DNA from 3 places in the Pseudomonas syringae pv. tomato str. DC3000 genome. Region 3 is predicted to be linked to each of the others. Evidence: predicted binding sites of a transcription regulator. Region 3 holds the regulator's gene; each other region holds the start of a gene.
The links. Region 3 encodes FliA, which starts transcription of late flagellar genes. Its sites were predicted from a motif close to CTAAAGTTTNNNNNNNNNNNGCCGNTAA; they were not measured.
Positions count from the first base shown of each region.

Region 1: the regulator FliA is predicted to act here: its motif matches at 2,184-2,211, upstream of PSPTO_RS00625 (methyl-accepting chemotaxis protein).
Region 2: the regulator FliA is predicted to act here: its motif matches at 1,803-1,830, upstream of PSPTO_RS28760 (methyl-accepting chemotaxis protein).

Region 1 covers NC_004578.1:136,654-140,866, forward strand. The annotation lists gene PSPTO_RS00615 (NorM family multidrug efflux MATE transporter) at 1-1,055, opposite strand, end outside; gene PSPTO_RS00620 (LysR substrate-binding domain-containing protein) at 1,212-2,132, shown strand; gene PSPTO_RS00625 (methyl-accepting chemotaxis protein) at 2,316-4,213, shown strand, end outside.
Region 2 covers NC_004578.1:6,327,062-6,331,274, reverse strand. The annotation lists gene PSPTO_RS28770 (IS5-like element ISPssy family transposase) at 13-990, opposite strand; gene PSPTO_RS28765 (DUF6555 family protein) at 1,364-1,588, shown strand; gene PSPTO_RS28760 (methyl-accepting chemotaxis protein) at 2,017-4,047, shown strand.
Region 3 covers NC_004578.1:2,163,379-2,167,591, forward strand. The annotation lists gene flhF (flagellar biosynthesis protein FlhF) at 1-576, shown strand, start outside; gene fleN (flagellar synthesis regulator FleN) at 692-1,525, shown strand; gene fliA (RNA polymerase sigma factor FliA) at 1,522-2,262, shown strand; gene PSPTO_RS10285 (chemotaxis response regulator CheY) at 2,515-2,889, shown strand; gene PSPTO_RS10290 (protein phosphatase CheZ) at 2,909-3,694, shown strand; gene PSPTO_RS10295 (chemotaxis protein CheA) at 3,728-4,213, shown strand, end outside.

The sequences.
Region 1 (4,213 bases), 2.0 Mb from region 3:
AACGCCGGGTCATCAAGGTCCAGAAACAGGCCGATGACCCAATGCGGGGCCAGCCAGAAAAAAATGCCGAACAGCAGCATCACGCTGCCGCCAAAACCGATGCCCAGACGGCCTGCCGTGCGCGCCATCAGTATGTTGCCGGCACCGTAGTGCTGGCCGATGCGCATGGTCACTGCGTAAGAAATACCCACCGGGATCATGAACGCCATGGACACCGTCTGCAGGGCGATCTGGTGCGCCGCCATCTGCGTGCTGCCCATTGCGCCCATGCAGAACGCCGCAAAGGTGAACAGACCGACCTCGACCGCATAAGTCCCGCCAATCGGCAGGCCAAGACGCCACAGCTCTTTCAGGTGACTGCGCGAGAGCTTCGACAGCCCCTTGCTGATCGGGTACGCCGCGTAGGCGGGGTGCCTTTTGATGTGCCAGGCGAGCGCCAGCGCCATGCAGTTGGTCACCATCGCAGTCACCAGCCCGATCCCCATCAGCCCCAGATTGGGCAGCCCGAGCCACTGATTGATCATCGCGTAATTAAGCACAAAGTTGGCGACAGCCCCGGCCACGCTGATAGTCATCACCGGGCCTGCGCGGCCGAGCGCGCTGGTAAAGCCGCGCAGCGCCATGAAGCTGAGCAGGCCGGGCAGCGCGAAGGGCAGGGTGATCAGAAATTGAGCAGCCATGTGCACGTTGGCTTCGGCCTGCCCTAACTGCAACAGGATCGGCTCGAGATTCCACAGCAGCAGTGCGGCGATCAACGCCATCCCCCACGCCAGCCACAGGCCCGCCTGCGTCAGGCGGGTTACCCCTTCGCTGTCGCCTGCGCCATGCCGAATCGACACCAGCGTACCAACCGCCGCCATCACGCCCACACAGAAGAACGAGATGAAGCTGTATGTGGCAGCGCCCAGACCGCCGCCCGCCAGCGCTTCGGGGCCAATTTTGCCCATCATAACGGTGTCGGTGAAGACCATCAGCATGTGCGCCATCTGTGAGGCGATCAGCGGCCCGGCCAGGCGCAGGATGATCCAGAGTTCTTTGAAGGCGGGCGGCTGCATGTCGGCGGTGCTCTACGGCGGGAGTTCGGATGAGCATCTATTCTGGGCGCTTGGACGTCGAAGCACAAAACGATAAACCTGATGCGCTGCATGAGTAAAACTCATCTGAATCAATCTGCAGTAAAGTAGCTGCTCGTCGCCAGCAGGAAGCTCCGCATGCCTCGTAATCTGCCTCCTCTTTATGCACTAAGGGCGTTTGAAGCCGCCGCACGACATACCTCGTTCACGCGGGCGGCTGAAGAACTATCGATTACTCAAAGTGCAGTAAGCCGCCATATCCGCACGCTGGAAGAGCACTTTGCCTGCCGTTTGTTTCAGCGTAACGGGCGCAACTTGCAACTGACCGAGTCGGCACGCACCTTGTTACCCGGCGTACGCGACGGCTTCCTGGCTCTGGAGCGAGCGTGCAGCACGCTGCAGACCGACGAGGGCGTCCTGCGCATGAAAGCGCCATCGACCCTGACCATGCGCTGGCTGCTGGCCCGGCTCAGCCGCTTCCGTCATCTGCAAGTGGGTAACGAGGTGCAACTGACCAGCGCATGGATGGACATCGATGCCGTGGACTTTACCCGGGAGCCTTTCGACTGCGCGATTCTGCTCAGCCAGGGGCATTTCCCCTCGGACTGGGAAGCCACGCTGCTGTTTGCGGAGTTGTTGATTCCGGTGGGTGCACCGACGTTGTCGCAGGATCCGCCGTGGGATGTAGAGCGGCTGGCCAAGGCCGAATTGCTGCACCCCACACCTGATCGGCGTGACTGGCGCACCTGGCTCAACCGCATGGGTCTGGCAGACCAGGTCTCGCTCAAGGGCGGGCAGGTTTTCGACACGCTTGAACTGGGGATGATTGCGGCAGCACGGGGTTATGGCGTGTCGATGGGCGATTTGCTGATGGTCGCCGAGGATCTGGCGCAGTCGCGCTTGAGCCTGCCGTGGCGCACGGCAGTGTTCAGTGGCGAGAACTATTACCTGGTGTGGCCGCGCACAAGGCCCGGCGCAGAGCGGTTGCGGCGGCTGAGCGATTTTCTTCAGGCGGAAGTGAAGGCGATGAAGTTGCCGCTAGTTGAAGTACTGCGTTGAAAAATTTGTTTAGTATTGAACTGCCATCATTTGTTAATGTCGCGCCTCGCGCTCAAGTAACGATCTTACTGGCCGAAGAAATGTTTAACGACCGCCCATCCGGTGGCTTGAAAACCTTAACTAAAATCAGCTGAATGGTAAGCCACGGACCCGGCGACTCCAATCATTTGGCGTGGAGTCTCTATGTCCAAGCCCCGTACCCGAATTGCCTCGCAACTCGGTATTGCTCTGGCGGTGATCCTGGCAGTTGTTATCAGCGGCAGTACGCTGTTCGCTCTGAGGTCTCTGGACGCATCCAATCTGGTCATTCGCGAAGAACACATGTCGAGCGAAGCCCGGTTGCTGGCCGATCAGCTCAGCACCTTTCACAGCACACTGCGCGACAGCACCCAGCGCCTGAGCGGCTTGTTCGAGAAGCGCTTCGCCGGCGGCCTGACCTTGCAGACCGACAAACCGGTTGCGGTCGCGGGCACCCAGACCCCAGGCCTGTATCTGCGCGATACTGCCCTGAACAACGACTTTACCGAAGTCGACGAATTTCGTTCGATGACCGCAGGCGTCGCGACGATATTCGTGCGCAGCGGCGACGACTTCATTCGTATCAGCACCTCGTTGAGCAAACAGGATGGTACGCGCGCCATCGGCACCGTGCTGGATCGCAAGGGCACTGCCTATGAGCGTTTGATGGCCGGTCAGAGCTACGTAGGCAAAGCGGTGTTGTTTGATCGCTACTACATGACGCAATACAGCCCGGTTCGCGACAGCAGCGGCAAGATCATTGCCGCGCTGTTTGTAGGATTCGATTACACCGATGCACAGAAAACCCAGTTCGATAACCTGAAGAGCTTCCGCATCGGCTCTACCGGCTCGCTGGCATTGCTCGATGAGAAGGGCACCTGGCTGGTTCCGCCTGCGGGCATCAAATCCCTCGACGGTGCCGCGAAAGCTGTCGCTGACCTTGCAAGCAAACCGGGCAAGGCACAGTTCTGGAATGAAGGCGGCGGCGACTTCTACAGCGTCGGCCAACCGTTCGCTGGTGGCCCCTGGACAGTCATCGCCAGCATGCCACGCAGTGAAATCAGCGAAGTGACCTGGAGCGTCGGCACCCAACTGGCCATCGGTAGCCTGCTGGCCATGCTGATCGCCGTCATCAGCGCTATCTGGCTGCTGCGCAGCAAGCTGCGTCCGTTGTCTGAGCTGGTTCGCCAGGCCGATGCACTGGGCGCGGGCGACCTGAGCGTGCGCCTCAATGTGACCAGCAACGACGAGATCGGCCAACTGTCCGGCAGCTTCAACAAGATGAGTGAAGCGCTGTCCTCCATGGTGTCGCATATCCGTACCGCCGCGCAGGAAGTCAGCACCCGTGCCCACGCACTGTCCGGGTTGTCTGGCGGCGCTTACGAGGGCATGGAACAACAGTCCGGCGAGATCACCAGCATGGCCGGTGCGGTCGAAGAATTCAGCGCCACGTCGATGAACATCGCCGACAACATGGGCAACACCGAGCGCCTGGCGCAGGAAAACGCCCAGCAGACCCGCATCGGTCGCACCTCGATGGACGAGGCGTCTTCATCGCTGCAACAAATCGCCACCTCGCTGAGCAGCACCGCCACAGTCATCGACACACTGGGCCAGCGCTCGCAGGAAATTGGCAGCATTGTCGGGGTGATCACCTCGATTGCCGACCAGACCAACCTGCTGGCCCTCAACGCCGCCATCGAGGCCGCGCGTGCCGGTGAACAAGGCCGCGGCTTTGCCGTGGTGGCTGACGAAGTGCGCAGCCTGGCGTCTCGTACTCGCGAAGCGACCGACGAGATTTCCGGCATGATCGCCAGTATCCAGCAGGAAACCGGCAACGCGATCAGCACCATGCAGCAGGGCAATACGCTGATGCAGGAAGGCCTGTCGCTCAACGCCAAAGTCGCCTCGGCACTGGCCCAGATCGACGAACAAAGCCGCTCGGCCGGCCACCAGTTCGCAGCCATCACCACCGCAACCCAGGAACAGAGCAGCACTGCAACGATGCTCAGCAGCAACCTGCAAAGCATCGCCATGGCCAACAGCGAACAACGCCAGGTCAT
Region 2 (4,213 bases), 2.2 Mb from region 3:
CGTTTTTCCGCATTACAGGCGCACCTCTCCCATCGCCAGCAGCCGTTTTCGCACCATCCAAAGGTTCGACAAGGCAAACAGAGTAGCCTGTTGCGCGGTGTTTTTAGCCAGCCCGCGAAACCGGACTTTCGTATAACCAAACTGGCGCTTGATCACGCGAAACGGATGTTCAACCTTCGCCCGTAACTGGGCTTTCGTGAACTCGATTTTGCGATAGACCCGTGCGATCAAACTTTTCTCGCCATGCTTTTTATAACGGCTTGGGCGGGCCGCAATTGACCAGATCATCTGACGATCCTGATGCTCCGCACGCTTGTCCACGCCGGTGTAGCCCGCATCACCGCTGACATAGGTTTCCTCACCATGTAGCAATTGATCAACCTGAGTCACGTCCGCCACATTCGCCGCAGTACCCACCAGGCTATGGACTAAACCCGACTCGGCATCGACGCCGATATGCGCTTTCATGCCGAAGAAATACTGGTTTCCTTTCTTCGTCTGATGCATTTCGGGATCGCGTTTGCCGTCCTTGTTCTTGGTCGAGCTCGGCGCATGAATGATCGTCGCATCGACCACCGTACCTTGGCGCAGCATCAAACCTCGATCACCCAGATAGCCATTGATGACCTGCAAAATCCCGCCTGCCAACTCATGCTTTTCCAACAGACGCCGGAAGTTGAGAATCGTGGTTTCATCGGCGATTCGATCCAGACTCAACCCTGCGAACTGGCGCAGGATCGTTGTCTCGTAAAGTGCTTCCTCCATCGCCGGATCGCTGTAACCAAACCAGTTCTGCATCAGGTGAATACGCAGCATCGCCATCAGCGGATAAGCCGGACGGCCACCTTCGCCCTTTGGATAATGTGGTTCGATAAGGGCAATCAAGCCTTTCCAGGGCACAACCTGATCCATCTCGATGAGAAAGCGCTCGCGGCGGGTATGCTTACGTTTACCCGCGTACTCGGCATCGGCGAAGGTCATCTGTTTCATCAGGGAAGCTCGGTGAAAGGTGTTGGGGTATTTTGCCAAATCAGGAAACCTTTTTCAGAGTTTCCCTAAGCGGGGAAGCGATGTGAAAACAGGGTTCAATAGAATTTTATAATTCAGCTGAAACTGCCATTATCTTCATGTATCTGTTTTGGTGCCTGTAGCGCCTGACTAAAAGCCGCCCAGTGCGTCACGCTGAAAACACCGAAAAAATGCAGCTATAAACAAACGCTATCAGTGAGTAAACCAAAGGGTTCAGATATAAAAGAGATTGTTGTATGGCTATCTGACATCTTTTAGATGACGGCATTAATATTTTGAATTTTTAGAAAAGGCCGCGATCTGTTTTTCGAGTCGACAAAGCAGGAGCACTCCCATGGCTGATGAAAAACACTTCCGTATCGATTACCTGCTGCATGGCAGTTACAAGACGTTCTATATAAGAGCAGGTGTCATGGACAACAAAGAGGCCTGGCATTGGGCGTCGGTGGATGCAGGGTTCGGTGCGATTCCCAAGTACCGTTCCGATCCGGTGCCCAAGCTGAGCAAGCCTCAGGCTGAAAAACTCGGGTTGTCGAATGTGGAGTGGACGAGGGCTTGAAACACAGCCTTGGTCTGCTCGGTCATTAACGCTCGCCGTCGTGCGTCACGATGTCGCACGACGGTGTAGCGGTTGATACGTAAAAACCGGCCGATCGGCCAAAACCAGCGTTTTTCTCGTGTTATCTGTCTAAAAACCCCCGTTTGAATCAACACCCGGCCCTGACTCTGTTCGTCATGCGCCATCCCCGCCGGTCCCCTTGCACCTTCTCAAGCTCACGTTCCATATGGCCTGGCCGATAGCTGGGTATCAGATTATGGCCCTCATTGAACTTCTCGATGAGGCATGCCTCTGAGGTGATATCACAGTGCCTTCATCTGAACGAATATGCCTGTTCAGCCTTGGCAAAGATGACGTAGCACCTGTCGCGACGCGAAGAAGGGATTTTCTTTAGCCGTATCAGGCACCCTAACTAAAAAGAGAACGTTATGAACATCCTTTCGCCTGGTATCTACCTGACCAACCGCCTGCGCTTCCCTGCCAAGTTCGCCGTATTAGCCATCATCGTCGTCATTCCGCTCATCGTTCTGGGGTTGCGGGTGTTCAACAGCCTGAACTCGAGCATCGACACCGTCGCCCAAGAGCGCGTCGGTCGAGAGTACCTGCACGTCGTAACGCCCATCCTGCGGCTGTCCATGCTGCAGCGTGCGGCAACCAACCGTTTGCTCGCTGGCGATGCGTCCGCGGCTCAAGACCTGGTCACCAACCGTGGCCAACTCGAGACAGCTTTCAATAACCTTGCCGACATGGACGCCCGTCAGGGCCGCACGCTGGAAACCGAGAATCGCGTGCAGCGCCTGCGTGACGGTGCCCGCTCGTTGATGGATAGCGTCAAGCCGGGCCTTGCGCAAGACGAGTTTTTTGCACAGTGGAGCGAGCAACTGGCTCAGACACTCAACTTTATCTACTACGTTTCGGCCACCTCGGGCATGGTGCTGGACGAAGATTACGCCTCGCTGTTTATGATCGACCTGAGCACCATCAGGATGCCTCGGGAAATCAACGTGGCCGGTCAGATCCGTGGCATTACGGCGGGATTGAGCACCGGGCAGGGCCTGAACGTACCGATGCGCGGTTCGCTTGAAAGCCTGTTGAAGATCGAGCTGCAATTTCGCGCGGAGCTTGAGCAAAGCATTCGCCTGCTCAAGCGTCGCGCTCCAGAACTCGCTGCCCGTATTGGCGAGCCGATAGCCACTGCCACCTCAACGATGGACAGCTTTCGCAACGATCTCTCGACCTACGTCAGAGGTTCTGAGTTTTCAGTGCAGCAGGGTCAGGCGCTGAGTGCTCGCGGCAATGTCGTGGTCGCGGGCCTCTACAAGGCTCAGGACGAAATTCAGACCGCGCTTCAGGGCGAACTGGATGCGCGTTACGACGCGCTCCTGCGTCAACGCGAAGTTGTCATCGCCATGTGCGTGGTGATGGGCCTATTGTTGCTCTATGCGTTCTGCAGCATTTATCGCGCCTTGCGCGTTGCCATCGACAGCCTGCTGGGTGTTACCCGGCGTCTGGCAGACGGCGATCTGAGTGCCCGTGCGCAGGTGGTCAGCCAAGACGAAATCGCGGATATCGGCAACGGCCTGAACGCGATGGCAGAGGCGTTCGCCAGCTCCATTTCGCACATGGATCGCACCTCCTACGAGCTGTCCGACGTCGCTGCACGACTGGGCACCTCCATCGGTCTGGCCAAGCAGTCGATGAACGCCCAGCAGGCTGAAACCGAACAAGTGGCCACGGCCATCAACGAGATGACCGCGAGCGTCGCCGACGTGGCGCAGAATACCGAAGGCGCAGCGATGGCGGCTGATGCGGCAAACACTGCGTCGCGTGACGGTTTGCGCATCATGGGCCAGACCCACTCGACCATTCAGGCGTTGGCTGAAGAGGTGGAAATCAGCGCCCAGAAAGTCCAGGCCCTGGCCCTGCATAGTCAGTCGATTGGTGGCGTTATCCAGGTCATCAGCACGATTGCCGACCAGACCAACCTGTTGGCCCTGAACGCTGCCATCGAAGCCGCACGGGCCGGCGAGCAAGGGCGCGGGTTTGCGGTGGTGGCTGACGAAGTCCGCACCCTGGCATCGCGCACCCAGGCTTCCACCCAAGAGATCCGCAGCATCATCGAGCAACTGCAAAGTGCAACCCATGCCGCCGTGCAACAGATGCAGGCCGGGCAGCACAAGGCGCAGGCCTGTATCAGTGCGGCCAGCGAAGCATCGGGCAGCCTGTCGAGCATCAGTCAGGGTGTGGAGCGTATCGTCGAGATGAACACCCAGATCGCCAGCGCTGCTGTGCAGCAGCATGCGGTGTCCGAAGACATCAACCGCAACGTCATGGAGATTCGCAACAGCTCCGGGACCCTGATGCTGGGCATCGACAACAATGCGGTCACGGCCGAAGAGCTGGCGCGGGTTGCCAGTGACATGCGCAGTGTCGTGGCGCGCTTCAAACTGGTTGCCTGACCTGCCGGGGGCGTTCAGCCCCCTGGCTTCCCCCGAATCAGCGCTCAGGCGCTGATTTCTTTTTTATAAAGTTTTGCTCCTGTGCGGCCGATAGCTCTGGCGCGCGGTTTTGCTGTCCATAAAAACAAGTCTTCAGCTCTTTCAGTGCACTTAAAAAAGCATAATC
Region 3 (4,213 bases):
CCGCAGAATATCGCCCTGGTCAGTATGGACAGTTTCCGCATCGGCGCGCAGGAACAGCTCAAGACTCTTGGGCGCATCCTCAACGTGCCGGTCACCCATGTCGATCCGGGCCAGTCGCTGGTTCAGGCGCTGGAGCCTTTGCTGCGCAAGCGCGTGGTGCTGATCGATACCGCCGGGCTGCAGGCCAGTGATCCTGCGCTGCGCATGCAGCTTGAAAGCCTGGCAGGGCGCGGCATCAAATCACGTAACTACCTGGTGCTGGCGACGACCAGCCAGAAGCAGGTGCTGACCGCTGCGTATCACAGTTACAAACGGTGTGGCCTGGCCGGATGCATTCTGACCAAGCTTGATGAAACAGCCAGCCTGGGCGAAGTCCTGAGCCTGGCGATCAGTCACGAGTTACCGGTGGCCTACCTCACGGACGGTCCACGTATTCCTGATGACCTGCACACTCCACGACGTCATCAACTGGTGAGTCGTGCGGTGAGTGTGCAGATGCAGGATGAGCCTAGCGAGGAAGCGATGGCGGATATGTTTGCTGACCTCTATCACACCCCTGGCAAGAGAGTGGGTTAAGTGATGGATATTTTTGGAATGTCCCTGCGTCAACGGTCTGCCATGCGGTGTTCATTTGCGAACGTGCAGCCCTTGATGTGGTTTCGGTCTACGCAAGACAAGGTAAAGAAATAACATGGGCAGCATGCATCCCGTACAGGTTATCGCGGTGACCGGTGGCAAAGGTGGCGTCGGTAAGACTAACGTGTCAGTGAACCTATCACTGGCCCTCGCCGAGCTTGGCCGGCGCGTCATGCTGCTGGATGCCGATCTTGGCCTGGCCAATGTCGACGTTCTGCTTGGGCTGACGCCTAAACGCACGCTTGCCGATGTGATAGAGGGTCGCTGTGAGTTGCGCGACGTTCTGTTGCAGGGGCCGGGCGGGGTTCGTATCGTGCCTGCGGCCTCTGGCACCCAGAGCATGGTGCACCTGTCACCGGCCCAGCATGCCGGCCTTATTCAGGCGTTCAGCGAGATTGGCGACAACCTCGATGTGCTGGTGATCGATACCGCTGCCGGTATCGGCGAGTCGGTGGTCAGCTTCGTGCGCGCCGCTCAGGAAGTGCTGCTGGTGGTGTGCGACGAGCCCACGTCGATCACCGATGCGTACGCCCTGATCAAACTGCTCAATCGCGACTACGGCATGAACCGTTTCCGGGTGCTGGCCAACATGGCCCAGAGCCCGCAGGAAGGACGCAACCTGTTCGCCAAACTCACCAAAGTGACTGATCGTTTTCTTGATGTTGCCCTGCAATATGTAGGTGCCGTGCCGTACGACGAGTGCGTGCGCAAGGCGGTACAAAAGCAGCGTGCCGTCTACGAAGCATTCCCGCGTTCCAAATGTGCGCTGGCTTTCAAGGCCATTGCCCAGAAGGTTGATACCTGGCCGTTGCCAGCCAACCCGCGGGGTCATCTCGAGTTCTTCGTTGAGCGACTCGTTCACCAGACCAGTGCGGGGCCTGTGCAATGACTGCGAGCGGCTACCAGATGTACAGCAAAACCTCCCGTAATTCGCAGTACGAGTTGATCGAGCGTTATGCGCCGCTGGTCAAGCGTATCGCTTATCATCTGCTGGCGCGCTTGCCGGCCAGTGTGCAGGTCGAGGATCTGATTCAGGCTGGTATGATCGGCCTGCTCGAGGTTTCCACCAAGTATGATTCCACCAAGGGTGCGAGTTTCGAGACCTATGCCGGTATTCGCATTCGTGGTGCAATGCTCGATGAGGTTCGCAAGGGGGACTGGGCACCTCGCTCGGTTCACCGCAATACCCGTATGGTCAGTGACGCAATTCGCGCAATTGAAGCTAAAACCGGTCGTGACGCTAAAGATCACGAGGTTGCGGCCGAACTCCAGTTGAGTCTTGATGATTATTACGGGATTTTGAATGACACCTTGGGCAGCCGCCTCTTCAGTTTCGACGACCTGCTGCAGGACGGCGATCATGAAGGGCTGCACGAGGACGGCGCAAGCGGTTCGCTTGAGCCATCACGCGACCTGGAAGACGAGCGCTTCCAGGCAGCGTTGGCCGATGCAATTGCCAATTTGCCAGAGCGCGAGCGTCTGGTGTTGGCGCTGTACTACGACGAAGAGCTGAACCTCAAGGAAATCGGAGAGGTTCTTGGTGTCAGCGAATCTCGAGTCAGTCAGTTACACAGCCAGTGCGCAGCTCGTTTGCGAGGGCGTTTGGGGGAGTGGCGAGCGCGTTGACGGCAGTGCGCGACGTTTGTCGTGCGTTGTCTGCATGCCGGCTGTGCAAAGCGTTACGTGGTAGCAGGATAGACGAGGCAAGGGCCTGTCGGGCAATGTCTCGATGGGCTTTAGTCGCAGTCTTGACTGTCGTTGTGCCAAGCCCGTCGTCGTTTCGTATAGCTGGGGGTGTGCTGTGCCAGTATTGAGTGAACAGCGTGTTCAGGTGCTGAACGCGTTAAAGACTGCTTGGAGGTCGAATTGGACAAGAACATGAAAATCCTCATCGTTGATGACTTCTCAACGATGCGGCGGATCATCAAGAATCTGTTGCGTGATCTGGGGTTTACCAACACATCTGAAGCGGATGACGGTCTGACCGCATTGCCGATGCTGCAGAGCGGTGCCTTTGACTTTCTGGTGACGGACTGGAACATGCCTGGCATGACCGGTATCGACTTGTTGCGTCAGGTCCGTGCGGACGATCGTCTCAAAAGCCTTCCTGTACTGATGGTTACTGCCGAAGCCAAGCGTGAGCAGATCATTGAAGCTGCCCAGGCCGGGGTGAACGGTTATGTAGTCAAGCCATTCACGGCTCAAGCGCTGAAAGAGAAGATCGAAAAGATCTTTGAACGCGTCAATAGCTGATGCATGCCGTGAGGGCGCTATGGATAACAATGATTCGATGGCCGACTTTGAGTCGACCTTAAAAAGACACGCACAGGAACTCGTCACCAGCCTTGAAAAAGGCCGTTTCGGCGAAGCTGTGCAGCTGATCCATGAGCTCAATCAGACCCGTGACCGCGGCCTTTATCAGGAAGTGGGCAAGCTGACGCGTGAGTTGCACAGTGCAATCGTCAATTTCCACATTGATCCGCATATGCCTCAGGCCGAAGAGGTGTCGCAGATCACGGACGCGACGGAGCGTCTTTCCTACGTCGTCAGGCTGACCGAGAACGCGGCCAACCGTACGATGGATCTGGTCGAGGAAAGCACGCCGATCATGAATGGTCTGAGTTCCGACGCCAAGGCGTTGAGCGAAGACTGGGGACGCTTCATGCGTCGCGAAATCGGTGCCGAAGAGTTTCGTGAACTGGCCAAGCGCGTCGATGGTTTTCTGACGCGTACCGAGAAGGAAAGCCATACGGTTTCCGCGCACCTCAACGATATTCTGCTTGCTCAGGATTACCAGGACCTCACCGGTCAGGTGATCAAGCGCGTCACGCAACTGGTGACCGAAGTAGAGGGCAATTTGCTCAAGCTGGTGCTCATGGCCAGCCATGTCGATCGCTTCGCTGGCATCGAACATGACGAAGAATCCATCCTTGCTGAAAAAGATCCTAAAAAACATCTCGACAAGGGTGAAGGTCCGCAGATTCATGCCGATAAACGTGAAGACGTCGTATCCGGACAGGATGATGTAGACGATCTGCTATCGAGCCTCGGCTTCTAAGGTCTGTTGACGGTTAATTTTAGGGAGCACCCCATGAGCTTCGGCGCCGATGAAGAGATCCTTCAGGATTTTCTGGTAGAGGCCGGCGAAATTCTGGAGCAGTTGTCAGAACAATTGGTCGAGCTGGAAAGCCGACCGGATGATGCTGATCTGCTCAATGCAATTTTTCGCGGTTTTCACACTGTAAAAGGCGGCGCCGGCTTCCTCCAGCTCCATGAGCTGGTGGAGTGCTGCCACATCGCCGAGAACGTGTTCGACATCCTTCGCAAGGGTGAGCGGCGCGTTGATTCCGAACTGATGGATGTGGTCCTGGAAGCTCTGGACACGGTCAACAGCATGTTCGGCCAGGTACGTGAACGGACTGACGTGACTGCGGCGACGCCGGAACTGCTGGCGGCGCTGGCGCGTCTGGCCGAGCCTCAATCTGCCGACGAGGTTGCCGCTCCCGAGCCTGAACCGGTGGTCGAAGCTGTCGCGCCGGTAGCTGCATCAGCCGCCGCTGGCGATGACATCACCGAC